4 regions of the Paenibacillus sp. 102 genome follow, and region 4 is predicted to be linked to each of the others. Evidence: predicted binding sites of a transcription regulator. Region 4 holds the regulator's gene; each other region holds the start of a gene.
What was found. Region 4 encodes LexA, which represses DNA repair genes until DNA is damaged. Its sites were predicted from a motif close to CGAACATATGTTCG; they were not measured.
Positions count from the first base shown of each region.

Region 1: AAIE21_RS22185 (Y-family DNA polymerase) is a predicted target of LexA. The motif match lies at 6,156-6,169, and genes of this name have one in related genera.
Region 2: recN (DNA repair protein RecN) is a predicted target of LexA. The motif match lies at 4,134-4,147, and genes of this name have one in related genera.
Region 3: uvrB (excinuclease ABC subunit B) is a predicted target of LexA. The motif match lies at 4,425-4,438, and genes of this name have one in related genera.

Region 1 is NZ_JBCGHT010000014.1:8,600-16,597, forward strand. It holds gene AAIE21_RS22155 (hypothetical protein) at 1-728, opposite strand, end outside; gene AAIE21_RS22160 (hypothetical protein) at 989-2,125, opposite strand; gene AAIE21_RS22165 (chromosome partitioning protein ParB) at 2,109-3,476, opposite strand; gene AAIE21_RS22170 (hypothetical protein) at 3,473-3,982, opposite strand; gene AAIE21_RS22175 (hypothetical protein) at 4,054-4,215, opposite strand; gene AAIE21_RS22180 (YolD-like family protein) at 4,550-4,891, opposite strand; gene AAIE21_RS22185 (Y-family DNA polymerase) at 4,888-6,114, opposite strand; gene AAIE21_RS22190 (hypothetical protein) at 6,339-6,599, shown strand; gene AAIE21_RS22195 (S8 family serine peptidase) at 6,655-7,998, shown strand, end outside.
Region 2 is NZ_JBCGHT010000001.1:677,857-685,854, forward strand. It holds gene spo0A (sporulation transcription factor Spo0A) at 1-564, opposite strand, end outside; gene spoIVB (SpoIVB peptidase) at 851-2,152, opposite strand; gene recN (DNA repair protein RecN) at 2,271-4,010, opposite strand; gene argR (arginine repressor ArgR) at 4,285-4,734, opposite strand; gene AAIE21_RS03565 (TlyA family RNA methyltransferase) at 4,877-5,716, opposite strand; gene dxs (1-deoxy-D-xylulose-5-phosphate synthase) at 5,720-7,612, opposite strand; gene AAIE21_RS03575 (hypothetical protein) at 7,719-7,946, opposite strand; gene AAIE21_RS03580 (polyprenyl synthetase family protein) at 7,964-7,998, opposite strand, start outside.
Region 3 is NZ_JBCGHT010000005.1:219,650-227,647, forward strand. It holds gene uvrA (excinuclease ABC subunit UvrA) at 1-2,369, opposite strand, end outside; gene uvrB (excinuclease ABC subunit B) at 2,375-4,351, opposite strand; gene AAIE21_RS15125 (IS200/IS605 family accessory protein TnpB-related protein) at 4,675-6,345, shown strand; partial or broken gene AAIE21_RS15130 (DUF4362 domain-containing protein) at 6,640-7,059, opposite strand; gene AAIE21_RS15135 (hypothetical protein) at 7,151-7,768, opposite strand; gene AAIE21_RS15140 (MerR family transcriptional regulator) at 7,765-7,998, opposite strand, start outside.
Region 4 is NZ_JBCGHT010000001.1:190,550-198,547, reverse strand. It holds gene AAIE21_RS01010 (DUF2935 domain-containing protein) at 132-1,043, shown strand; gene AAIE21_RS01005 (YfmQ family protein) at 1,329-1,751, shown strand; gene AAIE21_RS01000 (PadR family transcriptional regulator) at 2,104-2,415, shown strand; gene AAIE21_RS00995 (DUF1700 domain-containing protein) at 2,420-2,962, shown strand; gene AAIE21_RS00990 (DUF4097 family beta strand repeat-containing protein) at 2,968-3,768, shown strand; gene lexA (transcriptional repressor LexA) at 3,796-4,416, opposite strand; gene AAIE21_RS00980 (YneB family resolvase-like protein) at 4,559-5,215, shown strand; gene AAIE21_RS00975 (DUF896 domain-containing protein) at 5,261-5,500, shown strand; partial or broken gene AAIE21_RS00970 (bifunctional metallophosphatase/5'-nucleotidase) at 5,543-7,126, opposite strand; gene AAIE21_RS00965 (coproporphyrinogen III oxidase) at 7,285-7,767, shown strand; gene AAIE21_RS00960 (hypothetical protein) at 7,810-7,998, opposite strand, start outside.

The DNA.
Region 1 (7,998 bases), on a different contig from region 4:
GCAACAATCCCTCTTAAACATAGCTTTAAAAGTCCATTTTTAATTGTTCCTGACTTCAATTTTTTTAGGGAAAGTACAATAAATAAAAATAGTAACATTACTAGTAAAATGAAAAAAAGTGCCCATACTCTAATACTTAATAGATTAGCTACATTAAAATTATATGAATCCTTTAATACTAAAAATGGTAGATAGCCAAGGACTAGCATAAGAAAAATTCCATTTGTAATTGCATTTATAGGAGCAAACTCTTTCCTATCATAGATTGTTCCTATCACTTCCTTAAAATTACCAACTTTATTTAAATCTGTTTCAATAAATGAACTTGAAAACTCACCTATTTTTGAATAAAAGCTTCCTAATTTCACTCTTATAAAAGTATCTTTTTTAGGAGCATTTTGCCTTGCATCCAGTATATTCATTATAAAACTTGCACACCAAATTAACATTCTTGAAATAAAATATAAAATACACACCCTGAGTATCAAAGAGGAAACATCATATACAGAACTAACAATTAAAGGTACATCTAGATCACTTAAACTAATATCATCTATACCATAATAATCTCTAATTCCCTTTTGAAAAGAATAAGAGAAAAAGTAGATGGCTCCTGTGAGAACTGTGATAATCCATGCAGTATCTTGTAAATAAGATAATCTATCCTTTTGTATTTGCTCACCTTCTTTTTCCATTTGATAACTTTTTCTCTTTATTCTCTTTCTCACCAATACACACCCTATCTAACTAATTCTTTTAAACACTTCTAATACCTAATAACATCTCTATCAAGCTAACAAAACAAAATACTCCCATATCCATCAGCTTAAGAATTTTATAACGTTCCCAAAACAAAAAAATTGTACATTTTCACCTGTATATTTCAATTTTCTCGTTTTGGGGACACTTGTATTTCTTAGCGTGATAGTCATAGAACGGTACAAAAAAATAAACATTTAGCATTCGGTGTTGTTTTACGAAATGCCACTTAGATATTAAACATTTTCTTAAATAACGTTTTTTTATAGAAGCTCCAACTAAATGTATTAATCCTTATACTAGGGACTACAACAGTAGTTATAGTTAAAATGAAGGTGATTATATATAGTAAGATCAATCCCCAAAAAACTAATTTATTTTCTGTAATTTGTTTAATGAAAGATATATTTAAAGAATTTGCCAATAAGATTAAACCATTAATTGGAACCAAGATTATTGAAAGTAATTGTGCCACTTTTCTAGAATTATCGATAACCTTTAGTTTATTAATATTACGTATACTATTAAACTCATTAACCTTTGCTATTAGCTTTCCCTTTAAATTAATGATGATATTCTCAACTTCGGTGTTATGTACCAAAATATTCTCTTGGTCATATGTTATAAACTTTATTTTATTTTCTATCTTTATTACAGCAACCCTAAATTGTCCTTTTTTTACAAAGTATGCATCAAATTCTTCTGTTTTAACTGTTTCATAAAGAATTTGAGTATCTGAAACATGTTCTAGTATGTCTAAATTTAACTCTTTAAAATATTCCTTTATGGTAACGTAATATATCTGATTAATATCTTCAGGGTCTAAACCGCTAAAAAAATTAAAGCTTATTTGACGCTCAATATTTAATCTTTTTAGTTTATTGGAGATAACAAATGAAAAAATATCTAAAGCATTATCATCGTTAATTAAAATGAACCAATGTAAATAGTACTCTAAAGTAGGAAGATAACAAAAATGAATCGTCTGAACATCATTATCTAAAGTGGCATTAGGATCAAAGTTAACCTTTAACTCAGTCTTCATTTCATCATCTTGAGATACCATAATTAAATTCTTTTTCTCATCATATGAGATATCATATTTATACCCTTGATTCACTAACCTTCTACTTAATATTTCTACAAAGAAATTACACCATTTCGTTATATTAAGGGTTACTATTTCATTTTTAATTGTTATAAATCCTTGCAATTCAAGTTTCTCTAAATATTGGAGATTTCTATCATCTTGTTGGAATTTCACTTTATAGTCTGTTAAAGAAAAAACAATATTATTACTATTTTTCTGTAACTTATAAGAAGAAGCTATACGAGAAAGAATTTCGTATTCAGAGCCCACTAGCATAATTAATCACCTGCGTTATTGGTATTGCTGTATCTAATTTTTCCAATAAACTTTCAATATTATTCCCATTATCAGCGCCTAATTTAATAAGAAAATTTAAAATCTGAGTTATTTCTTCCTTTGCAAGACCACTTATTTTGCTAAGATAAACTAAGATTTTTTCATCTAACTTATAAGTATTTTCATCAAAAGGAATAATTTTCCCCTCAAGTAAGCAGTAAAAAAAAGTATTTTGTAACAGTTTTACTATAACTTGAGTTTCATCTTTAAATGCTGTTTCGAACACTTCTCCGATTTCTTTTTTTGCTGTTGCAATTACAGCTTCTCGTTGGGGAATTGTTCCAACTGATAATCGTCTTCGAGCAAGATTTTTCATTTCTTCTTCATAAGTGTGATTTAGATAATCGTATCGGAGTAATACAGAGATTTCACTTATAAATTTATCTATATCTATAACTTGAAGGTTTTTTAATCGAGACATTATCTTACCTTCAGATCCATCTAAGATTAAACTAACCTCCTCACCCCTGTTTAGTTTAACCACAGAAATGGGATAGTTATCATACAAATACTTTATATCATCATGACACAGAGCATCCAAGAAACTCATTGGGTGCTTAACATCAACACTAAACTTCATTATTCCATTATCAAATTTATAACGTGAAGGCATACTTTCATTATTAATAACTAGTAACCGTCTTAAAGTATGATCACTAAAATTATAAGGCTTAATTGAACTCCCCTGGTGGCTAGCTGCAATTCTTCTATAAATTTCTGCAATAAATTCATTTTTTTCACCATCAGTATGAGTATATCCTGAGAAATTTGTCTGCAGAATTATATCCCTTTGAGGGTAAATTCTTAATTCAGTATGTGTTTTTTGCGATATTTTGTGATTCATGTAAGTTGTAATTTTCTCTGTAGTCAATCTTATATTAATAATATCTTCTTTTGTCATTAGGAGAGAAAATATGTTCACATTAACATGATCTATACCTTCAAAATCTAAATCCTTGAGTAAATTGTATATTTTATTAATTTCAATCTTATTTATCGGAAAATAATAAAGTAATCCATTGAAGTCACTTTTAGGAACAGGAATGCTTTTAAAATATTGACTAATCTTAGCTACTAGCTCCTGCTCTTTTCCCTCTTCATTTAAGTCAAGATATGTTTTATATAAAAACCAGCCATATTCATCTTTGCTTGCGGGTAATGTAGTTATTAATCTTTCGCTAAGGCACCAATTAATAATTTCATAAGTAATTTCTGTAGATAGTTCACATATTTCTTCCCAAATACTAAACCCATCTCGAGTGAAGAAAAGTTTTTGTTCTCTTATATTCATTTTTCTAGACTACCTTCATCTTCAGATTCTGTTCCTTCATTTTCCATAATTAAATAATCCATTGCTCTAGAAATAGACGTAGTATGACTTTTACTCTGAAGCACTTCTAGCACTCTTTCAATTTCCTGAATTGAAATATTTAAAGCATCAGCTCTGCCTAGCATTTTTGATATTGCCTCATCTACATGTGCTACATTCAAAGTTTTTTTCTTTTGTTCTTTTAAGACACTATTTATTTCATACATCAGAATCACAGAAAGAAACTTTACTGAATCATGATACCTTTGGAATCCTTCCTTAGATATTCGTAGATCTAGCCCATCCGAGGAGGCTACATCCTTTATTAATTCTCTTATTCTGCTTTTATACAATAAGGATTTATTTTCATCTACTAAAACTTCCTCATCGCCTAATATTTCTTCATTATCATCACCTGGATTAATTGTCTCATTTTTCCCAGAATTAGTCTGTTGATCCTTTAGTAACCTTTCTAACTCCTCTTTCATATAATACCCTCCTATAATTCATTATATATATTTTACCATATATAGCCCGTGCAGCTACTAGCTACCTGGGGTCACCATCTAATTTTATTATTTCGATCACGTTGTGTAGCTCCTTGAATATAGCTAATACCACGCATAATTGATTTCTTACCATACCCATGCCGGATTCCGTCTATTGTCTTTGCTAATTTCCTTTTAGTATCTTTTTGGGAAGTATCTTCGAACAATGACATTTGAATTGCATCATCCTTGGTCAAATTCTTCAGTGTGATGTGTATTTGGCGAAACGGATGACTAGAAAGTAAGTTGTATCATAAAAAATTCACAAAACAAAAAGGAATCCATAACGGGTTCCTTTTCATAACTACTTCAAAAGGTACACCTTTTGGAAGAGTGGTTTTTGAGTAGAAAACATAGTACCAAAAGGTATTAAAATTATTTTTAGTTTAAACCGAAAATGAAATATACTTTTAGGTACGTGTTTATTATAAGGAGTACTGTTAGCATTTTTAGAAAAAAATACATTAAGAACAAAATGTAACAAATGCTTGTTATATAAACTTTTCACTATTTCACATCAATAATGTCATTGAACATAAAAGTAATTTTATTATAAAATGCGTCAGTACATATTACTGAAGTATTCAAAGGATCTATGTCCGTTACAGTCATATAGCTTGTAAGTAGATGGCCATCTTCATAATAAGTAATTAATATTTCTTCTTCTGAAAGTAATGAGCATAATAACTTATTCTCAATTAGATCTTTTGTATCTTGTGTTAATACTGGGCGTGACACCTTCGTTTTTTCTTTAATAATTTCGCTGATACCAACGAATTGTTCTGGCATTGCAGCAAAAGGAGTCCATTTTACCATTCCTCTACCCTTTGGCATATTTGCGTTGTTCATGACTTATGTCCTCCTAGCAGTGTGTTTCTGTATCTTGTTGTCGCACTATTTGTATACGAAATCCCTCTTAATATACTGTTTTTACCAAACCTAGAACGTATTTCATCCATTACCTTAGTTAATTTCATTTCCTTTTCACGTTGTATTGCGTTATCGAATAGTGATATTTGTTCTTCGCCTTCTTTTATCAAGTTAGTTAAAGAAACATTGACCGATCTAATGGGTTCCCCAGTGTAAAACTCATGTAAAAAATATGTACATATATGATAAATATCCATGGTTAAATTGGTTGGTCGATTTAAAGTATGAGTTTTTCTGAAACCACCAGCATAATTTTTACTGTAACCGACTGAAAATTGTATGACTTCTTCAATATGTTCCAATAGGATAATCGGGAATTCTTCTATCGAATAATCACGCATAAGTATTTGGCTTTTTCCGATAGAAGTGGTTGCCGGAACATATTTTTCTGAAATACGGCTAAAATCAATGCCGTTGCTATGTAAATGCATCTCTTCACCAATTATGCCAAAACTTTGTTTTAAGTATTTGAGAGGGTAATTCGCTAAGTCTCCGATTGAATGTATTCCTTTACGATTTAATTTTGCTTCTGTTTTACCGGAAATCCCCCAAAACTTACTGATTGGTCGTATTGGCCATAACTTTATGGGTACATCTTCGTACTTCCAATATGCAATGCAATCTTTCGTTTTCTTTGCTTCTACATCTAAAGCAACCTTACTCATTAAAGGATTAGGACCAATACCTATCGTGCATTCGATACGTGTTTTTTGATATATTTCATGCTTGAAATTCATTGCGAATTCATACGGATTATTAGCAAATAAATGAATGCTATCTGTAATGTCCATAAAAAATTCATCTATGGAATATTGGTGAAAATCCTCAATGGGAACATATTGTAAAGCTAAACCAGTTATATAATTTGAGCACTTAATGTAAGTTCCCATGATTGGATTTACCACAATGATGTCATTACAGCGAGGAATTTCATATAACCTTGCCATTTTTTTAACGCCTAATGCTTTAAGCGGTGGTGTTGCCGCTAGTACTATCGATCCACTTCGATTAACATCACCCACTACGGCAAGTTTTGTATATCGTGGGTCTAATCCTCTTTTGATACAACTGACTGATGCGTAAAAGCTACGTAGATCAACACATAATATAATCCGATTAGGCAAAAGTGAATAGTCATACAAATTAATCACCTCTCAACAAGAACATTAGTTCTTATCACATGCGAACTTACGTTCTTTTAAAAGGTACAAATGTTTAAAGACATTCCATTTCTTTAAAAAAGTTTGATTTTTTTTGTGTTGCTTATCATCTTGAAACTGTTATTTTTTTGCAGATTTCCAAATGATGAATAATACCTAATATTTAGGTTTAATATAAAAACAAATAAGGAAATGGAGGGATAATTTTGTTTTTTAGTACAGAACAAATAAAAGAATTAGATTTAACATTATTGGATGAATACGACGAAGTAATTACAAAAAATTCAACTCGAGATGTTAATATATCATATGTTGGATTTGGTTGGATTGGTTTTAGAACTCCCGATAACAAAAAGGTTTATTATATGGGTCAAAATTTAAAACAGTCTGAAAATTTATTAGTCTTTAGTTTTTATAATTCTGAAAAAACAGATGTGAAGGTTAAAATTATTCGATATGTAATTTAAAAATAATAAAACCTAGTATTAAATGATTTTAGGGGATTAGTAAGGAGAATTTTTCATGGAAAATATCGGAAGACATGAGTTGATTGTAATGAAGAAAGTTGGTTCTGATATAAGTACTCTTTTGGAATACTTAAATAAATTGGGGATTTTATTACACCCTATATTTGATGTTGATGAGAAAGATTATCCTGACTTATCAGCTTACTATAATTTTATGGGAAAGAAAGAGAAATTAGAGAACTTATCCATTTTCATTAGGGAACATAATCTGATTGAGGCTACCTATATAAAGCCACCTACTTATCTTCCTAAAATTCCTAACGAAACTCTTACTAGTGAAACCCCTGACTATTCTATGCGCCAAGTATACCTTAATGCCCCCCCTGTAGGTATAAATGCATACTCTGCATGGACGATACCTGGAGGAAAAGGTACAGGAGTAAATATTATAGATATAGAAGGTGGATGGCGTAATACTCATGAAGATCTTACCGAGAACAATGGTGGAGTTGTTGCCGGACAAGCAAGTACGGACCCTTATTGGGAAAACCATGGAACAGCAGTTCTAGGGGTAGTTAGTGGTGACGAAAATTCGTATGGAATTAAGGGGATCTGCCCTGATTCCCATGTAATGGAAGTATCCCACATGAGGATGGGTTCAGCTAGAGCTATTTTTACAGCAGCTAGAAAGCTTAAACGTGGTGATATTATTATTTTAGAAATGCATCGACCTGGTCCGCGTTATGACTATGAAGAAAGAATAGATCAAAAGGGTTATATAGCTGTAGAATGGTGGCCAGACGATTTTGCTGCAATTAAATTTGCAACTGATAGAGAAATTATTATTGTAGAAGCAGCAGGAAATGGAGAAGAAAATTTAGACGACTCAATTTATGATATTAAGCCTGAACACTTTCCTGATAATTGGTCAAATCCATTTGATAGGCGTAATCGAGATTGTCTTGCCGTAGTGGTAGGGGCTGGAGCACCTCCACCTGGCACTCATGGAAGGAATTGGGGGAATGATCGCTCTAGACTTAGCTTCTCAAATTATGGTAAATGTGTTGATGTACAAGGTTGGGGGTACGAGGTAACTACTACCGGTTATGGTGATTTATCTGGAACAAACATTAATAAAGACTTATGGTATACTGATAATTTTGGTGGAACTTCTAGTGCTTCTCCAATAGTAGCTGGGGCAATTGCTTGTACACAAGGTACATTAATCGTTCGTGAGAAAGAACCTATGAAGCCAGCGGATGTAAGGCATTATCTTAACATCTCCGGATCACCTCAACAAGATGAACCTAGTAGACCGGCATCCCAACGAATTGGTAATCGACCAGACATAATGCAAATTATTAAATTAGCAAATGAAAATAACCCTGATCGTATAGTT
Region 2 (7,998 bases), 490 kb from region 4:
GCCAAGGAGCTCGATATCGTTATATACCATAGAAATTGCCTCTCGCAAATACATATATCCTTTAATATGAGCTGGTACACCAATTTCGTGAATAATGCTTGTAATACTCGCATCTAGATTCTTCGGTTTTCCATCTACTGTTGTTGCAGATCGGAAAGATGGTAGTGGACGTTTAATGGTAGTATTCGCTTTACCACTCACTTGACGAATATGACTCGTTAAATTTTCCATATCAAATGGCTTTAAGATGAAATAAGAAGCACCTAAATCAACTGCTTTTTTCGTTACATCTTCTTGTCCAAATGCTGTTAACATGATGACATTAGGCTGCGTTAGTCGTTCAATATGGCGCATTTTCTCTAGTACCGCTAGACCATCTAAATGAGGCATAATAATATCTAAAACGAGTACATCTGGTTGTTTCTCTTTCAGTAAATTTAAACACTCTTGACCATTATAAGCGATTCCAATTACTTCCATATCGTCTTGAGCAGCAACATAACTTTCTAACATTGATACTAGTTCCTTATTATCATCCACAAGACACACTTTAATTTTCTCCACAGCTTTTCCTCCCTTACCGAATCGATTCTCCCGACATGTGTAAGCTTCTAGGCTACATGAATTGTTCGACAATTGTGTGAAATTTCCCTTTTAAAGTTTCTTAATTTCCGATAAAAACACAAAAAAATATGTTTATCGTTCATTTTTTTCCTTTCTTTACACATTCCATCATAGGATTACAACGAAACGTTCACTCTTTTCTTTTATTTTACAACAAAAAACAGCTCTTGCGGAGCTTTTACAAAATTTCAACGAATTTCTCAACAAAAAAGCAAGCTGATATTCGTCAGCTTGCTTTTTTCTCTTGCTCATAAATATTAATTCCTGCTTGATGTAGCATCCATTCAATATGGACACCATACCCTGAAGTTGGATCATTAACAAATACATGTGTAACAGCACCAATCATTTTTCCATTTTGAATAATTGGACTACCACTCATCCCTTGAACAATACCACCCGTTTTTGCCAACAAACGTTTGTCTGTAACTTTTACAACCATTCCTTTTGTAGCTGGGAACTTTTGTGGCACGGTGCTTACGATTTCAATATCAAATGCCTCTACTTTATCTTGATCGATAACTGTTAGTATTTGCGCTGGCCCTTCTTTCACTTGATTTGATAATGCAATTGGCATACCTTTATCCATTATGCCATTTTTTATACCTGTATTTAACTTACCAAAAATACCAAACGGACTATTTGTTGTAATATTACCAATCACTTCACGATCCGGTGAAAATCTTGCTAATTTCTCTCCCGGATTCCCATGACTACCACGTTCGATGGAAGTAACTGTAGAACGAACAATCTGTCCATCCTCCACTTGAATTGGTTTTTTCGTATCATTATCAGAAATAACATGACCAAGCGCTCCATATTTCATGGAATCCGTATGAACAAAAGTCATCGTTCCAATACCAGCAGCTGAATCACGAATATATAAACCAATTCGATAAGACGACTCACCTTTATCTTTTTCTGGTGTTAGTTTTGTGCGAATATACTTACCATCTCGTAATAAAACAAGGTTAAGCGGTTCACCTGTTTTTCCACTATCATGAATGAACGGTGCGACATCACTCATTCTCTCAATTGCTTTTCCATTAATTTCAGTAATCATATCCCCAACTTGTACACCAGCCACTTCTCCAGGCGATACTTTTCCTCTCTCTGTTTGAATTAAATGATGCCCAACAACAAGTACACCTTTTGTATTCAATTTTACTCCAATTGATTGCCCACCTGGAATTACTTTGAAATATTTCAATACTTTAACATTTACTTTTTTTACTGGAAAGCCAGCAAGTTGAAAAACCATATCCGCTTCACCATTTTGGTGCGAATTTACTACAAGTCCAGATTTCTGTTCTTTATTTGAACTTACTGTAAAAACATTATGATTTGTCGATGAAGCCTGGAAAACTGGAAATGATGCTATTTCTGATTGTTGTCCCTCAAAAATAACGAGTTGCTTTGGGGATGAAATAAACGTACGAAGCGGTTTAAAACATCCGATAAAAATTAATGAAACAAGGAGACAAAGACCTATTATTTTTCTGAATTGCTCTAATTTCAATTCGTTCACTCTCCTCGCTCCTACCCCACATTCAGCCTAACGACTTCATCTTTTAATCTCTCCTTGCAACGCTTTGTTTATAACCGGAAGAATTAAGAAATCATCATTTGAACAAAAAAGCTATCCATTATTGGATAGCCTCTGCTGTCTGTTTAAAATGATGCGCTTGCGTAAGTAACTCTTTTGCATGTTCCGTCGTTAAATCGGTAATTTCCACGCCAGAAATCATGCGAGCGATCTCCGTTACCTTCTCCTCTGTACTTAATACAGTAACTGATGTAATCGTCCGATCATTTGCAACTTGTTTACGGATAAATAAATGCGAATCCGCCATCGACGCTACTTGAGGTAAGTGCGTAATACAAAGCACTTGCGAGTTTACAGATACACGATAAATTTTTTCCGCAATCGCTTGTGCCACTCGACCACTCACTCCTGTATCTACCTCATCAAAAATAACAGATGCAACGCCTTGATGCTTAGAAAAAATACTTTTTAGAGCTAAAATAATACGGGATAATTCTCCACCAGAAGCTACTTTTGAAAGTGGTTTTAATGGTTCACCTGGATTTGTTGAAATATAAAATTCCACATGATCATATCCATCTACCGTAAGTTTCACTGGCTTCCCTTCTACAAGCGGATCATCAATAATTCCTTCTCTTTTCGCAATCCTCACTTCAAATTTTGTTTTTTCCATATACAGTTCTTTTAATTCTTGGTGGATTGCGTTCGTAAGATGATCTGCAAGCTGATGCCGCATATTACTCAATATCATTGCTTCCTTCAAAATCACACTTTCTAATTCTTTTAATTTCTTTTTCGTCGTTTCAATATGTACATCTTTATTTTCAATTGTAAAAATTTCTTGCTCTATTTTATCAGCATACGCTAAAATCTCTTCTACAGTATTTCCATACTTTCTCTTTAGCATACGAATTTCATTTAAACGCGTTTCAATTTCGTCTAAACGATTCGGATCATATTCCATCATATCTAACTTTTCACGGAGCTGATAGGCCACCTCTTCTAATAAGTAGTAGCTATTAGCAATCGAATCATGATTCTCTTGATACGCCTCATCTAGGTGCGTAATACTCTCCATTTGTCCCATTGCATTTCGTATATGGTCAAGTCCGCTACCATCTTCGCTTAATGAACGGTATGCATCACCAAGCGCTTTATAAATTTTTTCGAAATTGGAGATTTTCAATCTCTCTTCCGTCAATTCGTTTTCCTCATCAGCTTTCAAATCCGCTTTACGAATTTCCTCGTGCTGGAATTGAATTAAATCTAACCGATGTGCCATCTGTTGTTCGTTCTCTGTTAAAGATTTAAGTTTCTTTTTTAGCTGCTCATACTCACCGTATACCTCTTGATATATTTGTAATTGGTTCACAATACGATCCCCGTCGAAATGATCGAGCATAAACAAATGGCGTTCCTCATTCATCAAATCTTGGGTTTCATGTTGTCCATGAATATCGACAAGTGTTTTTCCAATTTCTTTTAATATACTCAACGTGACAAGTTTACCATTTACACGACATACACTTTTTCCATTCGCAGCGATGTCACGCTTTAAAATGATCATCCCATCTTCAATCTCAATGTCCAGCTCTTCAGCCTTCGCAATACATGGATGCTTATCATCCTCTATATAAAATAAACCTTCAATTTCAGCTTTCTCTGTTCCATATCTAACAAACTCTGCTGAACCACGACCACCAACAAGTAAGCTGATTGCATCAATAATAATTGATTTTCCGGCACCTGTTTCACCACTCAAAACTGTTAAACCTTTTTGAAAAGAAATATTTAATGACTCAATAATAGCAAAGTTTCTAATCGATAATTCCGATAACAATGCCCCATTCACCTCGTTATAAACTAATCCCCTAAAAAGGGCTTTCGCTAAGCGCTTTTTACTCTGCGTTTATCGTATATATATTGTATGTATAAATTACTCTTCTAGCCCGCTCCATTGTACCAAACATTTGTTTTACGGGTCAATCCATCGATTTCCTAATTTCATTCTAAAAAATACTATATTCCACTTTACATTCATCTATTTTTCCTATAATAAAAAATATCTTGTTTACTTTCTGCTTTTAGCAAAAAAGTAAACAAGATCCTTTTTGTTACAACATATTTAAGAAACGATCTGATACAACACCTGTATCTTCAGGCGTACGGCAAATGATTAAGCAAGTATCATCACCACAAATGGTTCCAATAATTTCATCCCATTCTAAATGATCAATAAGTGCTCCGAGCGCGTGCGCGTTACCAGGTAATGTTTTTAGCACAAGCATATGTCCTGCTGTGTCTAACTTTACAAACGAATCGACGAGATTGCGCTTTAATTTTTGCAAGGGATTAAACCGTTGATCTGCTGGTAAGCTATATTTATAGCGACCATCATGTAATGGCACTTTTACTAAGTGCAACTCTTTAATGTCACGCGATACGGTTGCTTGCGTTACATTAAAACCTTCATTACGTAAAATATCAACTAGTTCATCTTGTGTTTCAATTTCTTTATTCGCTATAATTTCTCTGATTTTAATATGGCGCTGACCTTTATTCATACATTTGCACCTCACACTATCTCTTACCATAGTTTAAACATTAGTATACTTCACTTATTTATGTTAACTTATAATCGTTTACTTGTACATAATTGTTTTTACAATCATTATACAATTCCAACAAAAAGAGGAACAACAAACGTTATTCCTCTTTCCCTTTTTGTTTTAAGATCTCATGAGCTTCTGTTACAACTTGTTCTACAGAAACTAGAGAATGATTTGCACCACTCTCACGCTCACCATGCCATTTTAAATGAATTAAAAACTCAATATTTCCGTCTCCACCTGTAATCGGAGAGAATGTTAAGTTTTCAACATCATATCCTTCTTTAATCGCGAAATCAACAATCATTTCTACGACAGCTTCATGAACTTTACGATCGCGAACGATGCCCTTCTTCCCGACTTGCTCTCTGCCGGCTTCAAATTGCGGTTTAATTAAAGCCGCAACATCACCATTTGGAGTCAATATCGTTTTTAAGACCGGAAGAATTAATTTTAATGATATAAACGAAACGTCAATGCTAGCAAACTGCGGTAAGCCACGGTCTAAATCAGCCGGTGTTACATAACGAAAATTCGTTCGTTCCATAACAACAACGCGCTCATCTTGACGCAATTTCCAAGCAAGTTGATTGTATCCTACATCTAAAGCGTAAGATAACTTCGCACCATTTTGCAGCGCACAATCTGTAAAGCCACCAGTTGATGAACCAATGTCTAACATAGTTTTATCTTGTAAATCAAGGTGAAAAGTCTCTAATGCCTTCTCTAACTTATAACCGCCACGGCTCACATATGGCATAACTTGTCCTTTTACCGTAATCGGTGTATCTTGTGAAATTTTTTCCCCTGGCTTATCGAGTCTCATTTCATTTGCATATACAAGTCCCGCCATAACAGCGCGTTTTGCCTTTTCACGTGTTTCGATAAGTCCTCGTTCTACTAATAGTACATCTACTCTTTCTTTTTTTACACTCATTTGTTACGCCCTTTTTTGTTTTGATGGAATCATTGTATGAATACGATCTACAATAGCATCTGTCGTTAAACCAATTTCTTCTAACAGTTTTGTAACACTACCGTGTTCAATGAAATGATCCGGAATTCCCATTCGTTCAATTAAAGCACTGTGATATCCATGCTCAGTAGCGAATTCTACTACCCCTGTACCAAATCCACCGATTAAACAAGCTTCTTCAATTGTTAAAATCGGCATATTCTTACCTAAGATTTCATGTAAATATGTTTCATCCATAGGCTTAATAAAACGAGCATTCACGACTTTCACTGAAACTCCAGCTTTTTCGAGACGCTCCGCCGCTTCCATTGCCATCGGAATCGTTGTACCAAACGTTAAGATTGCAGCTTGCGTACCTTCTTTTAAAGTTTCCCATGTACCAATTGGAATCGTTTTGAGTGCTTCATCCATTTGAACTCCAAGTCCATTTCCACGCGGATAACGGAGTGCAATTGGACCATCTTCATATTGCATCGCCGTATAAACTAAATGCTGACCTTCATTTTCATCTTTCGGCATCATGAGTACCATATTCGGCAAGTGACGTAAAAACGCGATATCAAATACACCTTGATGCGTTTCACCATCTGCTCCAACTAGTCCCGCACGGTCAATTCCAATAAAGACATTTAAATTTTGACGGCATATATCATGAACAACTTGGTCATATGCACGTTGTAAAAACGTTGAGTAAATCGCTAAGAATGGCTTCATTCCTTGCGTTGCCATTCCAGCCGCCATCGTCGTTGCATGTTGCTCAGCAATCCCCACATCAATCATGCGATCTGGGAATTCTTTATGAAACTTTTCAAGCTTAGAACCTACTGGCATTGCTGGTGTAATCGCAACGATACGTTCATCAGTTCTTGCAAGCTTACGAACTGTCTCACTTACAACCGCACTCCATGCCGGTGCAACTTCTTTCGGCTTCACAAAATCACCAGATTCGATTTTATACGGCCCTGTTCCATGCCAAGTTCCAATCACATCACTCTCTGCTGGTTTATAGCCTTTTCCTTTTTTCGTAATTACATGAACAAGTACGGGTCCTTTCGTTTTCTTTGCATATTGAAGCGTTTCAAATAAGTTTTCATAACTATGTCCATCAACAGGACCTAAATATGTAAACCCTAACTCTTCAAAAAAGACACCTGATACAAGCAAATATTTTAAACTATCTTTTACTTTTTCTGCAGTTGCTGCAACTTTTCCGCCAACTGCTGGGATTTTCTTAAGTAAATACTCTAGTTCATCTTTCACCCACTGGTATTTTCCGGCAGTACGTAGGCGACCAAGAACATTATGAAGAGCACCAACATTCGGAGCAATCGACATTTCATTATCATTCAAGATAACAATCATATCTGTTTTCTCATGTCCAATATGGTTTAATGCTTCTAAAGCCATCCCACCAGTCAAAGCACCATCACCAATAATTGGTATAATGCACTCTTTCGTTTTCTTTAAATCGCGTGCTAAAGCCATTCCCATTGCAGCAGATAATGAAGTTGAACTATGACCTGTTTCCCATACATCATGCTCACTCTCACAGCGCTTTGGGAAACCACATAGGCCTTTATATTGTCTTAATGTGCCAAACTCTTTTGCACGCCCTGTTAAAATTTTATGTACATAGGATTGATGTCCTACATCCCATAAAAATTTATCTTTTGGACTATCAAATAATTTATGCAGAGCAATTGTGAGTTCTACTACACCTAAGTTAGGAGCAATATGTCCACCTGTTTGAGAGAGCTCTTCAATTAAAAACTTACGAATATCCTCACTCAATGCCTCTAGTTCACTGATAGACATATCTTTCAAAAAACTAGGGTTTTGAATTTGCGTTAGATCCACATGGATCACTCACTTTCGTTTCATAATCTGTCAACATGTCAAATACTATAAAAAATATTTGCACAACACAAGAAATTCTTCAATATCTTTTCTATTACGCTCTATTCTATCCTACTTGAACAGACAATCCGTCATCTTTCTCTATGTTCTTAGAAAGCAAAGTATGCCTTTCAGGTAAAAAACCGACATTTATCTTAGCTTCTCTATCTGATGAAAAAAGAGCCGCTAACACAAAGTGATAACGGCAACGTAATCTAGATATATTTTTGCCAATAACAAGAAAAGAAAAACCTTTTTCTACATTTATACCACAAAATGATAAATGACTCAACAAATGAAAACGCTCTTACATTAGTTATTACGCTTTGCGATTAAATCACAAATAG
Region 3 (7,998 bases), on a different contig from region 4:
GTCATTCCTAGTACTTCAGAAATGTTCTTATCTTTATATTTCACTTCTAACGTTTCACGATTATAACGTTTTCCATGACATACTTCACATGGAACATATACATCCGGTAAGAAGTGCATTTCAATTTTAATAATCCCATCACCGCGACAAGCTTCACAGCGGCCACCTTTCACGTTAAAGCTAAAGCGTCCTTTTTGATATCCACGTACCTTCGCTTCATTCGTTTGCGCAAACACATCGCGAATATCATCAAAAACACCTGTATATGTCGCTGGGTTTGAACGTGGCGTACGCCCGATTGGTGATTGATCAATATCAATAACTTTATCTAAATGTTCCAGGCCTTTAATGTCCTTATGTGCTCCTGGCTTACTTTTCGCTTTATATAACTTCTGCGCTAACGATTTATATAAAACTTCATTGATCATCGTACTTTTCCCGGAGCCAGATACGCCAGTAACCGCTACAAATGTACCAAGCGGGAATGACATTTTTGCATTTTTTAAGTTGTTTTCTTTCGCACCAATAATTTCAACTTTACGCCCGTCCCCTTTACGTCTTTCAAGTGGAACCGGAATAAACTTCTTACCGCTTAAATATTGACCAGTTAATGAATGATCATCATTCATCACTTCATCTGGTGAACCGGCTGACACAACTTGCCCACCATGAATCCCTGCACCAGGACCGATATCAAGCAAGTAATCAGCAGCCATCATTGTATCTTCATCATGCTCAACAACGATTAGTGTATTTCCTAGATCGCGCATTTCCTGCAATGTACGAATTAGACGGTCATTATCACGCTGGTGTAAGCCGATAGAAGGTTCATCAAGAATATATAATACACCAGTTAAACGAGAACCAATTTGCGTTGCCAGACGAATACGCTGTGCTTCACCGCCTGATAGCGTTCCTGCAGCGCGGCTTAATGTTAAATAGTCCAGCCCAACGTTAATTAAGAAACTTACACGCTCTTTAATTTCACGTAAAATTAAACGAGCGATTTGTTCTTGCTTCTCCGTTAATTCAATGTCCGAGAAGAAATCGTAAACTTCTTGAACAGAATACTTCGTTACATCCGCAATTGTTTTCCCACCAACAAAAACAGCTAAACTTTCCGGCTTTAAGCGGCCGCCCTTACATTTCGGACATGCTTGCTCCGCCATATACTTTTCCATTTGTTCACGAATATAATCAGAACTCGTTTCACGGTAACGACGTTCGATATTTGGAATAACTCCTTCAAATAAAATCTCGCTTTCTTTCACTTGACCAAAGTCATTCACATAACGGAAATAAACCTTCTCTTCTCCACTTCCGTACAACACTTTATCGAATAAATCTTTCGGTATATCCTTTACAGGCATATCCATATCAATGCCGTAATGATTACACACCGATTGTAGTAATTGCGGATAATATTGGGAACTAGTCGGTTCCCAAGGAGCGATCGCATGCCCATTTAACGATAAATCCCAGTTTGGAATCACAAGTTCTAAATCTACCTCTAATTTCGAACCGAGCCCATCACAAGACGGACAAGCTCCAAATGGACTATTAAAAGAGAACATACGAGGCTCTAGCTCCCCGATTGAGAAACCGCAATGCGGACAAGCGTGATGCTCACTAAATAAAAGTTCCTCTTCTCCAATTACATCGATTAATACACGGCCTCCCCCAAGTTTGAGTGCACTTTCAAGGGAATCGGCAAGACGGCTCGCAACTCCGTCTTTCACAACAATACGGTCAATTACGACTTCAATGGAATGCTTTTTATTTTTATCTAATGTAATCTCATCAGACACATCAAGCATCTCACCATCAACGCGCACACGGACATAACCTTGTTTCTTTATATCTTCTAATACTTTCACATGCGCACCTTTACGCCCTGAAACAATCGGTGCTAACACTTGTAATTTCGTACGCTCTGGGTATTCCAAAACACGATCTACCATTTGTTCTACCGTTTGTGATGTAATTTCAATTCCATGGTTCGGACAGATCGGTGTCCCAATACGTGCAAATAATAGACGTAAATAGTCATAAATCTCCGTCACTGTTCCGACCGTTGAACGAGGATTACGACTCGTCGTTTTTTGATCGATTGAAATAGCTGGAGATAACCCTTCAATTGTATCCACATCCGGTTTATCCATTTGCCCTAAAAACTGGCGCGCATACGCGGATAAAGACTCCACGTATCTGCGCTGTCCTTCGGCATAAATCGTATCAAATGCTAATGATGATTTTCCTGAACCAGACAAACCTGTCACAACAACGAGCTGATCTCTCGGAATGGTTACATCAATATTTTTTAAGTTATGCGCTCTCGCACCTTTTACAACGATAAAATCTTTGCTCACTATTTTCACCCTTCCGCTTTTAATTCTAGCAGTAAATCTCTCAGCTCAGCTGCACGCTCGAAGTCTAGCGCTTTTGCCGATTCCTTCATTTCTGCTTCCATCTTCGCGATTGTTTTTTCTCGTTCTTTCTTCGTCATTTTCTTAGCCGGCACTGCTTCATATACTTCCGTCTCTTCTGCGGCTGTCGTTGCACGAATCACATCACGCACTTCTTTTTGAATTGTTTTCGGCGTAATACCGTGTTCCTCGTTGTAAGCTTCTTGTTTTTGACGACGGCGTTTCGTCTCTTCAATCGCAATTCCCATCGATCTCGTTATGCGATCTGCGTACATGATTACATGACCGTGTTCATTACGTGCGGCACGGCCAATTGTTTGAATCAATGATCGCTCTGAACGTAAGAATCCTTCTTTATCCGCGTCTAAAATAGCTACGAGTGATACTTCTGGAATATCAAGCCCTTCTCGCAACAAGTTAATACCAATAAGCACATCAAACTTACCAAGGCGAAGATCGCGAATAATCTCAATCCGCTCCAGCGTTTTAATTTCAGAATGCAAGTAGTTTACTTTAATGCCAACATCTTTTAGATAATCTGTTAAGTCCTCTGACATTTTCTTTGTTAATGTCGTAATCAATACGCGCTCATTCTTCGCAATGCGGTCATGGATTTCTCCTAATAAATCATCTATTTGTCCTTCAATTGGTCTTACCTCAATTTGTGGATCTAAAAGCCCAGTTGGACGAATAATTTGTTCCACAACTTCCGGCGTATGCTCTAGTTCATATGGTCCTGGTGTTGCTGATACATACACAACTTGATTCGTTTTCTCTTCAAATTCTTCAAACATAAGCGGTCTATTATCCATCGCTGACGGTAGACGGAATCCATGATCAACAAGCACTTGTTTACGTGCCTGATCCCCGTTATACATTGCTCTTACTTGCGGCACCGTTACATGTGACTCATCCATAACAATTAAGAAATCATTAGGGAAGTAATCTATTAATGTGTACGGCGTTGATCCTGCTGGACGAAGCGTCAAATGACGGGAGTAGTTCTCAATACCTGAACAAAATCCCATCTCGCGCATCATTTCTAAATCATAACGAGTCCGTTGTTCAATCCGCTGCGCTTCTAACAATTTACCGTTATCATTTAATTCTTTTAAACGTTCTTCCAATTCTTTTTCAATATTTTCAATGGCAACTTTCATTTTTTCTTCACGTGTAACGAAGTGAGACGCCGGGAAGATTGCCACATGCTCACGTTCTGCTAATACTTCGCCTGTTAAGGCATTCACTTCACGAATTCGATCAATCTCATCACCAAAAAACTCAATCCGAATGCAATGTTCATCAAGCGATGCCGGAAAAATCTCGACTACATCTCCGCGCACCCGAAATGTTCCGCGTTTAAAATCAATATCATTACGACCGTACTGCACATCAACAAGTTCACGAAGCAACCGATTGCGGTCCTTTTCCATACCAACGCGCAGTGAAACAACAAGTTCACGATATTCTTCTGGCGAACCTAAACCGTAAATACAAGACACACTTGCTACAATAATGACATCATCACGTTCAAATAAGGCTGATGTTGCTGAGTGACGCAATTTATCAATCTCATCATTAATTTGGGCATCTTTTTCAATAAACGTATCGGTTTGTGGTACATACGCTTCCGGTTGATAATAATCGTAATAGCTCACAAAATACTCAACCGCATTGTTCGGAAAGAAATCTTTGAGCTCACTATACAGCTGCCCTGCTAATGTTTTATTATGAGCCATTACAAGTGTTGGCTTCTTCACTTCTTTAATGACATTTGAAATCGTAAATGTCTTTCCCGTTCCTGTCGCTCCAAGCAACACTTGATGTTTCTTACCATTGTTAATCCCTGCTACCAGCTGCTCTATCGCTCTTGGCTGGTCACCTTGCGGGGAATACTCTGAGACAATCTCAAATTGATGTTCCAAAAAAATCCGACCTCCTCATAAAAAAATCTGTATTCCCATTTTACCACGAATACCCATAAAAAAACCAAGAAAACGAACAGATATTCGGTAAAGTTTTCGACAATATATAATAGAAAAAGGAAGGATCCTTCTTTATATAAGTCACTTCCCGTTTTAATTTCATTTATTTTATCATTTTAACCGAGAAGACCCCTGCCTCTAAACGAAGTGAAGGTGGGGGATGAATCGGTTTTTTCTTTTTCAAGAAAACGTCTCTTTTTTTGTAGAACATACGTTCCCTTCAGTGTATAATGATCTTATCAAATAAAAGAAGGTGAGAACAGGTGAAGAGAGCGTATTTCTCGAAACGAATCTACAAGATAGATGTACCGCATGAAATGGTAGATGCATTGGCAGATACCGTTGAAACATTTAATCAGGCAAAACGCTTTGCGTTTCAAACGATTGTTCGTGAAAAACGTTGGAACCGTAAGTTGTATCCAGACAGTCTTCATCTCGTTCTCAAGCGGAAATACCAATTGAATGATTATTATGCAAACAGTGCGGTGCAAGAAGCAAAGGCGTTGTTTACAGGTTTAATGGCGTTACAGAAATTATATGAGAAGCAAACGCAAGAGAAGCTTAAGAAACCTAAGAAAAAGTTGAAACAAGAACGGACAAAACTAGCAAGTCTTCGCAAAATCAAACAAAGTTGTGTGAAAGGAACGCTGACATTTCCGAAAAACACCCGCTTCGCGAAGCACAACAACCTCATCTCCTTATCTCGTAAAAAAGACACCTTAATTTGGCTGAGTGAATATTTGTTTGAACACCAATACTTAGATATTCAAATGAAAAGAATTCAGGCGAAAATCGGTCATCTCACTCACAGACAATCCCGTTTAACGCAAAAACTTTCATCCGATCAAACGAATATTCCAAGCGCAGTATTTGGAAGCAAAAAACTGTTTCGCTCGCAATTTACGATCCGCGAGTTTGTACGTAACCATGACAAATGGAAAACATTATTTTCTCGTGCTCGAAATAAACAACTGATCCTATCTGGACGGAAAGATGCCAAACATGGCAATTTTGTATTTCAGTATGTGCTCGAGACAAAAGAATTGTGGATGACGACAAGTTCCGGGAAAACACTTATGTTTCCAGCTGTTACGTTCCCGTATGGGCAAGAAATGATTGAAGAAGTAATCACAACCCAATTACAGTGTAAGAATAAGAAAAAGCATGGTAAACCGATTGCATGGTCTGTTGAAGACTATGGGGAGTATTACATTGTAAAATGTTTAATCGATGTGCCGAAAAACCCTCACACGAATTACAGTAGATCAGATGGTGTAATCGGTGTAGATTGCAATCTTGAGCATTTTGCTTGGGCAAATGTAACGAAGGATGGAAATTATAAAGGAAGTGGTTCCCTTCGTTTTTCTATTATGGGTAAATCTACAGGACAAATCACAAAAATCATCGAAGTGGAAGCGATTCGCTTAGTGGACTTAGCGGAGCGGTATAACAAGCCGATTGTCATCGAGAAGTTAGATACAACCCAATCGAAAACAGGGGATCGATACGGAAATAAACAAGCAAATCGAATGAAGAGTATGTTCGCGTATGCGAAGATGACAAACTCAATTTTGAATCGTGCAGATAAAAGAGACGTGGCTGTCTTTCAAGTGAATCCCGCTTATACTTCGATTGCAGGAAAGATGAAATATATGCGGAAATTCGGTATCTCTATTCATCAATCCGCGGCCTTTACCATTGGACGCCGGGGATTAGGATATAAAGAAAAAGTACCTCAGGTGCTTCAGCCTTATATTCCAAAGAAAGACGCACATCACTGGAGTCATTGGCATCGATTAAACAATCGATTGGATATTCGCACACATCATTTCTATCAGCTATACGATGTAGATCAACCGAAAGAAGCCTTACAAGTCGAACGGTTACACTTGTTTGAAAATGAAAAGAGAAAACTAGCAAAACGATTTGCATAAAGAAACATAACGCCTTGTCCCAGATTTTTACGCTTATTACCAGAGCAGATAATAAGTCTAGGAACTGGATGCATGACAAAGTGTTCTAGCCTCGATATAAGAAAAAGTAGTTGTACCTATTTTGTTTGCCTTTCGTCGGAAGATAGAATGGGTCGTCTTACATTACATATAGACACTACCGAACTCTATATCGTTGTATCCTCTTTGTTGAACGAGAGGAACTGTTTTTGCGAGGACAGAGACAGAAGAATCCCCCACCTCAAGCTCTTGTAGAGGTAGGTGGGGGTAGTTCAATGGCAAACTGAACAAGTGATACCCATTATGACCAATTTCTTTCTTACAATCATGTAGCGTATACCTTATATCTTCACGAATATCTTTTATTATGTTTTTACAAGTATCGGAGTAAATCCCTTTATCTTTACCTGCAAATTTATCATAGGAACTATCTGAAGAATAGCTTATTTCGTTTCCATCGTATTCTAGCGTTTGAAAGATTGGATCTCCTTCGTGTGTGTAATTCACAATACGTATTTTATCTGCTGCACCTTTTTCAACATTCGTAACGAACTTCTCAAATTTATGTAAATTAGAAACCTTATGATCTTTTGCAATTACATCATTATTCTCATCAATTTTACCGCCCGATTGTGAACATGCTACTAAACTTACTATGAAAAGATATATCAAACTCGTTCTTTTTCTTATTGTCATCCTCTCCTGTTCATACTATTTATATACAACGTAAAAGATTCTTTGTAACTACTACCACAACCTTCCCTCAAACAAAAAGCCACTCTCATTTTTAAAGTGACTTCTCTTCCCCTTTCTTCTTCTTCGGAAAAAACACATATGAAAATGTAATGATCGTATCAATAAGAAGTACAACACCCCATATCTGGCTCACACGACTTGCCGCCTCATTTAAAACAATACCTTTTTCAAGCCAATCTCCCCACTGTTCAATTGGCACAAGCCCATACATAAAGAAAAATCCAATATGAACAATCGTAAATAAAATGAGATGTAGGCTCCATTCCCATATTTCCTGCTTCGTATGAGCCCAGCCAGTAACTTCTAATGGATCTTCAATGATAGGCATCGGTTCATTTCGCCATTTGGCAACAAGCTTCTGGATACGTATATCTAATTTCTTTAAATCTTTTTTTCCATAAAAGATTGCGTATAGTAATATCACTATCGTAATGATTTGAAAGTTAGAAAACTTACCAGTTTCATAATAATCAATGACACCTAAAGCTAAAATAAATATTTCATTAAGAAGTAACACAATTCCAGCGATAAAACTAGCTTTCCGTAACCGAAATCCATAACGCAATAAAAAGAATCCAATAGCTGATACCCAAAATACAACTTCCGCCCCAATTAAGAAATACCAACGATATTCTGCAAGTATACTCATTTCCCACGCTCCCTCTCATCATATATGCGAAAAGCCTCATCCATATACGCTAAAAGCTCCTCTTCAATTGGATACATATTCATCTTCTGTGAATCTTCTTTCGACTTTCGCACTTCCCATAATTTATCCAAAAACGCTTCATCACCATTTGCCATCTCCATACATTTCGCCATTAATCTTTTTGTAGCCTCTTGCACTTCATCATTTGATGCATCCTTACCCTCTTTCAT
Region 4 (7,998 bases):
TAGAAGTTTCTTTAAACAAACGATGTAGTTGAAATTTTTTAATGGTGTTTTTTTTGGGGGTATAGCGAATGTTAGCCGTTCATATACATAATGTAGTATGGATGCTTTAAGGACGTTAGGAGGGGATTTTAATGGATAATGGACAAAAACAATCTATTCCCGGTCACTTTGTCATGGATACACAGCGGGCTATGCTGCTTCCGCCGGAATTAAAAGCTGCGCCTTCGGAATCGTTAACAGAACAATTATTTATTGAAAGGTCCTTAACTGAAAATCGATTTTGGTTACGAATTATGAAGGAGCATGCGCTCTTTCTTAGTGAAGGGTTTAATCGGAAAGATAAAAACCTAATTCAGCAAGTAGAGCAGTTTTTCCATCTTTTTGATCGGCATTTACAAAAAGCCTTCTCTATTCCTCAAACTGTTCAAGCAGTCAGGCAATTAAATGAAGAAAGTATTCAGCTAGTTTATGCGTTTCGTAATTATAAAAGAAACCTTTTAATTTTAATTATTAATTGTAAGGTAAGTGGTTTCAATTTTCCGTTATTAGTAGATCATATTGCACGAGAAGCGGAATATTTTATAAGAACACTTCAGAAATTTAATGAAGGAAAAATGGATCCAATTCAGGACGCGATAATTAGTGAAAATGTGTTTTGGCTCAGAATTATGATGGAGCACTCTCGTTTTATTGCCTCTTTGCTTGATCAATCAGAGCGGAATTTAGTTCATACTGCTTTAAAATTTGGTGATGATTTTGAAGTTCTTCTTGGTCAAGCGAGGGATGTTGAATCAATGCTATATCAAAAACAACCAACATATCCAATTATCGGAAAAATGAATAAAGATAGTGAAAATGCTACAGTTGAATTGAGAAATTTCAAAAAAGCTGGATTAGAGCTTATCCAAACATGTCAAATTAAAAGTGTAATTAATCCTTTACTAGCTGATCATGTTGTAAGGGAAGCCGAGCATTTCTTATTTATGATTCATGTGTTGGAAGAAAGATTGAAGCAAAAACAGATGCAACAGTCGATGGAATAAGTGCTTTATTATCATGATAGATACATAATAGAGCCTATGGGTTTCGGAGAATTTCATTTAATCGTTTATTTTTTTATCATGAAAAGGTCGGTAATTTCTGTGCTAAGGAATTATCGGCTTTTTTGTATGCTCGCCTTTCTTCATAAATATAGATTGTACGAAAGGAGAGGGGCCATCTTTATCACGTATCAAGTTTCACATAATATACAAAAATTAACTAATTACACTGTGATAATATTAGTAATGTAATAATATGAATTTAGAACATAACGGAGATGATAAAATATGACGACGTGGTTTATAGTTATGTTAATTCTTTTCGGTGCTTTTAAAATAGTAGTGGCGAGTATACCAACTTCTGTAGTGGAGTCTATTATTAGTAGATTTGAATTGCATCCGCAACTTAATAAGGAGGCTGTCACCGTAACTGTTGATGGAAAGCGCTTAGAAGGTGAAGAGAAAATTCGAATTGTTGATTATTTTAACGAAGCGATATTTTTAGAGAAATATTATTTTCCGCCACAAAGTAACGGGACTCCATTGGTCATAGATACTAAGAGGGGGAAAAATGATGTTAGGTTTTCTGTATACAGTTACGATGATCACGTTGATGTAGTCAAGCAGTATAAGAAGAAAGTAGTCGCGTATAGTCTGCGTTCCAAAAGCCTTCAAAACCATTCTCTTGTAATAACGGGAAATTTAGCTTAAAAAGATCGTCAAAGAAACTTTTTTAACATATTATAAATGCTGATAAGTTAATTTTAAAATGATATTACATAGGAAACGTTAAAAAGTAATATTCCTGAAAGAGTATATTTTGGCGGAGAACTAGGGATATATCCCTGCTGTAGTTGTGCTGGGACATAACAATCTATAAAAGATATAGTTTATCACGGTTTTTTCCTGTAGCTAGGGGGAGTCGTGATTTTTTTTATGAGTTGGATGTAAAGTGTTTATTAAATAAACAACAGTACCTTGCAATAAACATTAGTAAATGGTATATTATGGGTAACTCAAGTACCTTGCATTGAGTAGTACTGATTGGAAAGGAGGATTGTCTTTGAACGTCCAGTTTAAAAAAGGTGTGCTAGAGCTATGTGTACTGGCACTTGTCAAACGAAAAGATTGCTACGGTTATGAACTCGTTCAGCAAATCTCCAATAAATTCTTAATCTCGGAAGGATCAGTATACCCGTTGTTACGTCGTTTAACAAAAGAGGGTTACTTTCAAACGTATTTAAAAGAATCAACAGAAGGACCACCGCGTAAATATTATCAATTAACAAATCAAGGAGAAGAGCAACTCCATTTACTTATAACGGAATGGCGTGATTTTGCTAAAGGGGTACAAGAAATTATTGAAGAGGTGTAATGAGATGAACAAAGAACAGTTTCTTCGAGAATTATCGGGACATCTTAGAAAGCTACCAGAAGAAGAAAGGCAAGATATTTTATACGATTATGAGGAGCATTTTCAGTTTGGATTAGAGGAAGGGAAGACAGAAGCAGAAATTATAAAAGGGCTTGGGGCGCCAAAAGCTATTGCAAAAGAGATGTTGGCATTATATCGTTTTGATGAGATGAAAAAAGATCCATCTGCTTCCAATGTAACAAGAGCAGTGATGGCAGCGATTGGTCTTAGTTTACTGAACTTTATTATTGTGTTAGGTCCTCTAGTTGTAATCGTGAGTTTTATATTTTCACTTTGGGTTGGAGGCGTTGCCTCGGTTGTGGCACCGCTGCTAGTAGTGATTAAGATACTAACAGGTACATTCTTATGGCTTGATATATTTGTTTCTATTACATTTGTTGGAGTTGGATTATTGTTATGTATAGTTGCTTACTGCTGTACAAAATGGTTTAAAAACTTTTGTGTAGGCTATGTCAATTGGAATCTCAAAATGATTAAAGGGGAATAGGTGAGATGAAAAAAATATTGTTAGTAGCTGTCGCTTGTATCATCATTGGAGTTATTGGTATATCGCAAACATATACAAGAGCAGTAGATGCTGCGGAAAAGGGAGATAAAGAAAAGGTTATTAAAAATGAAGCAATTAAAACTTTAGAAATTGATTTGGATGCTGGGGACGTTACGGTTCAAAAAGGAAATGATTCTTCTTTTTATATAAAACAATCAGGGAATATTGCAAAACAAAAAGTAAGTATTGATGAACAAGGAGATACGCTAAAGATTCAAGGGAAGGTAAAAAAAGGAATTTCATTAGATTTTTCATTTTTATCATTTGGGTTTAAAGCACCGGGGGTAACAATTGTTGTTCCAGAACGTGCTTATCAGGACATAAAAGTAAGTTCTTCTGCTGGTGAGATAACAGTAAATGATGTAAAGAGTGAACATGTAGAAGCAGCAACGCTTGGTGGAGATGTAGAAATAGAGCGGGTGACAGCGAAGAAAGTGGAAGGGTCTTCAAAAGCGGGCGAAATTAAAATGAAAAAAGTAAGTGGAAAAGTTATTGCGAAAACAACAGGTGGAGATGTAGATGTTATTGACCATGACTCTAAATATGATTTAGAAGCGAGCTCGACTGCAGGAGATGTCGATATTCGTCTACTTGAGAAACCTCAAGATGCGACTGTAAGTGGGAAGACATTTGCTGGTGAAGTTAAGGTTTTTAAGGAAGAAGAAAGAAATGTAGTAGTAGGGAATGGTAGTGTGAAAATTAGCGGACAAACATCTGCAGGAGACGTTATAATTGATGTGAATTAAAAATAGACCAGTTTAACTGGTCTATTTTTAATGTAAATCACGATATACACCGATTACTTTTCCGATAACAGAAACTTTATCTAAAATGATTGGTTCTAAAGAAGAGTTTTCAGGTTGTAAGCGAAAATGATCTTTTTCTTTGTAAAAACGTTTCACAGTTGCTTCATTATCTTCTGTTAAAGCAACGACAATCTCTCCGTTGTATGCAGAATGTTGCTGGCGAACAACAACTAAGTCTCCATCTAAGATACCAGCTTCAATCATACTGTCTCCAGAGATACGTAACATAAATACTTGATCTGCTCCAGCAACAACGCTTGCAGGAAGTGGGAAGTGTTCCTCGACACTTTCAACTGCTGTAATTGGTAAACCTGCTGTAACTTTACCGACGATCGGGACCTGAACAACTGATTGTGTTTCTGTTTCGATTCTCACTTCTCCTAAAATTTCAATGGCTCTTGGTTTTGTTGGATCACGTCGAATATAACCTTTTTCTTCTAGACGTGATAAATGTCCGTGCACCGTAGAACTAGAAGCAAGGCCAACCGCTTGACCAATTTCGCGTACGGAAGGTGGATAACCTTTTTCTTGTACTTTTAGCTTAATGAAGTCGAGAATGTCTTGCTGGCGTTTTGTTAACTTTTCCATGTTTTTTAACACCTCGTTTTCTTTCAATTTTCTTACTTATAAGTATAACATGCGAAAAAACATTCTACAAACATAAGTTCGAACAAAAAGGCGATTTGTGATACACTAAAGGAAAAATCGAAATGGGGAAGAAGGTTTTAAAATGAATGCAATCATTTATGCCCGTGTAAGCACAACGAAAGAAGCACAGGAAACATCATTATCACGCCAAAAAGATGAATTATTGCATTTAGCTGAGCGGTATCAAATGAATGTTATAAAGGTGATTGAGGAGAAGGCAAGCGGTTATACGATTGAACGAGACGGTATATTAGAAGTGCTGGACATGATTCGAGATGAAGAGATTGATGTGCTTCTTATTCAAGATGAAACGCGCCTCGGAAGAGGGAATGCAAAGATTGCATTAATGCACTGTTTACATAAAGAAGAGATCAAAGTATATACACATACGCATAATGGGGAATTACAGCTTTCTGATGCGGATTCTATGGTACTAGATATTATTGGTATTGTCGAAGAGTATCAGAGAAAGATTCATAATTTAAAGATTAAACGTGGAATGCAGAGGGCGGTAGAAAGAGGATTTCGTCCAGAAAAAAACTTAAAAAACCGTCATTTAAGTACAGGGCGTGAGAAAAAAGAAGTGCCGATTGAAGAAATTGTACGTCTGCGCCGTAATGAATTAACATTTGAGGAAATTGCTGCAACGCTTCGTGGTTTTGGCCACGATGTATCTAAAGCAACAGTACATCGCAGGTACGTGGAATATACAAAGCAATTGCTTGATAAACAAGACTAACTATTGTATGATAATAATCAGTTTTAAGTAGAAAGGGGATTCGAGATGCTAAGTCACGAACTCATTGAACGCATTAACTTCTTAGCGAAAAAAGCGAAAGCTGAAGGATTAACTGAAGAAGAACAACGTGAGCGCCAATCGCTCCGTGAACAATATTTAAAAGGATTTCGTAAAAATATGTTAAACGAATTAAAAGGCATTAAAGTCGTTAACGAAGAAGGTAAAGATGTTACACCGGCGAAATTAAAAGCATTGAAAAAACAAGATAATGCAAAGTTAAATTAAAAGATGGGCGAAGCCCATCTTTTTTTGTTTTAATAGAATTGTTTATTTAATAACTTTCCAATTGTTGTTGGTTGTCGCTTCAATTGTTCCTCGGTCTAGTATGTAATCTGCAATAAGTTCAGACATATCGATTGGTATATCTTTTATGATGGGCTTGTTTTGATACATAAAGTAATTTCCACCACCACTAGCGCGATAATTATTCATGACTACGTCATATTCTTGATCAAAGGGAATGGGAGATCCGTTATATTGTAAGGAAACTACTCGTTCACCAACTGGTTTTGAAATATTTAGTATGTATGAAATTCCTTCCCACATATCGTAATTGTAATGCTGTGGTTTTGGCTCGGTGTAAGTAGGATTTACAATGATATTCCCATCTGTATCTAACATGAAATATTCAGCAGATAGCTCAAGTGCTTCTTTCATATCTTTTCCTGTAATCCTGATGACCTTTAATGTATTTGGATAAATATAATTTGAAACAATATCTCTCATTGTAATATGTTTTGGAAAGCCAGAAGATTCATTATGAAATAGGCTTGTACAAGAAATGTTGACTCTAGTTACCTCCATTTGTACTTTGTTTATAAATTCAATAAAGGAATGGTCTTGTAAACGTGTTTGCAGTGCATCATAAATCAACATATCTCCTATAATGGTACCGATAGGCTAATCTAACCATTCTTGTGTTTGTTTTTCATAAGTCGATACGAGTGATAGGGCTGTTTCATCTGCTGGGATGTCTTGGGCAGATAACAGTTCCGAATGGCATTCCTTAATAATCCATCGATCTTTATTTTGTTGTAGTTTCACATGAACTTTCCCTAATGAATGACCGTTACATCCGGTTTGCAAAACTGTCACATTATTTACTTTTGTATTAGAAATATAGCGGTGTTGATGTCCAGTTAATAATATATCGATTCCTTCTATTTCTTGACACATTGCATAGCCCTGATTTTCTCCTGTTAAAATTTCAGTCGGTTCTCCAGTTTGTAAGTCCCGTTCAAAACCACCGTGATATGCTACGATTAGTAAATGTGGTTGCTCCTGTTCACGAATGTAGGAAACCCATTTTTTTGTTACCTGTAGTGCATTTTCAAATGTTAAATCTTCAATATGCTGTGGTTGTTCCCAATTTGGAATGTAATGTGTTGTTACTCCTAAAATGGCAACTTTTATATCGGGATATAAGTGTTTGATTATATATGGTGTCCCAAAATATGGTTTCTTTGTATCTTTATCTAAAATGTTAGCGGCTAGATAGGGGATATTTGCATTTGTGACAGCTTGGTTTAATACGTCCATTCCATAGTTAAATTCGTGATTTCCAATAATCGCTGCATCATAATCAATATAACTGGCGATAATGGACATTGGATTTTTTTCATGCTGCATATATTTAGCGTAGTAATAGGTGAATGGAGTTCCTTGTATGAAATCACCGTTATCAATCACAATTACATGTTCGTGCTGGTTACGCTCTTGTGTGATACGTGTTGCAAGTTTGGCTAATCCTATTTCTGCATTTTCATTATTTTGATAGTGAATCGGATAGACCGTACCATGTATATCGCTTGTTAGTAGAATGTTTATATGAACAATGTTGTTCTTATTCAAGCTTATCAACCTTCTTTTTTTGTTATCTTATGATAAATCATAACAGATAATCTAGGTTTGTTTTTTTATTGAATGTTTAGAAAATGTAAAATTTATAAAGAAGAAAATGAAAATGGTTTCGGATTATCGTATGATGACAGGGGAAAGGGGAGGATATTATGGCTTTGCAACATGAATTTGTATTTGTTTCAAATGAAAAAGGAGAGTTAAGCTCTGAAGATTTTTCTTGGCATGACAGGGAGTTTTTTTATAAAGATGGAACAGTTGTTGAAGACTGCGTGATATTAAGTGATGAAATTGTTTTGTATGTGTCAGATTTTTTGCATTGGATTCCGACTTATAATCCTTCCAGGAAAGAACAAGGATTTGGTATTCATTATTATGGTATTACAAAAATCGAGAAAGAAGGAGCGGAAATAGCGGTCGATCTATTTTGCTCGTTAGTCGGTCTGTTTTCGTTGGCACCTGAAAAAATAGAACTTACAGGCTCATTTCAATGGACGGTAGATTGTGATACGGATGGAGAGTATGAACACCTTGTTTTTAATCGAGATATTCTTTGTACAGAGTTAGAGTCTTTAATTAGACTACTTCATAAAGTGAAAGAGGGAGAAGGATACCTTTTGCATTTTGGAATTTAATCTTTTTTATCCAACGTAGTGTTCAGACATGAAAAGTATTAATTATTTTCTAAATAAGGCTGAAATAAAAGAAATAGCAGTTGCTATAAATAAAGAAATAATGGCGATAAGAAACAAGAGGATTGCAATGACACTATATAAATAACCTAATCCTTCACTTGCTATCATTACACCCCGATCAAAATACAGTATGCCAAACGTACCAATGGAGAGAATAAGCATGACAACACC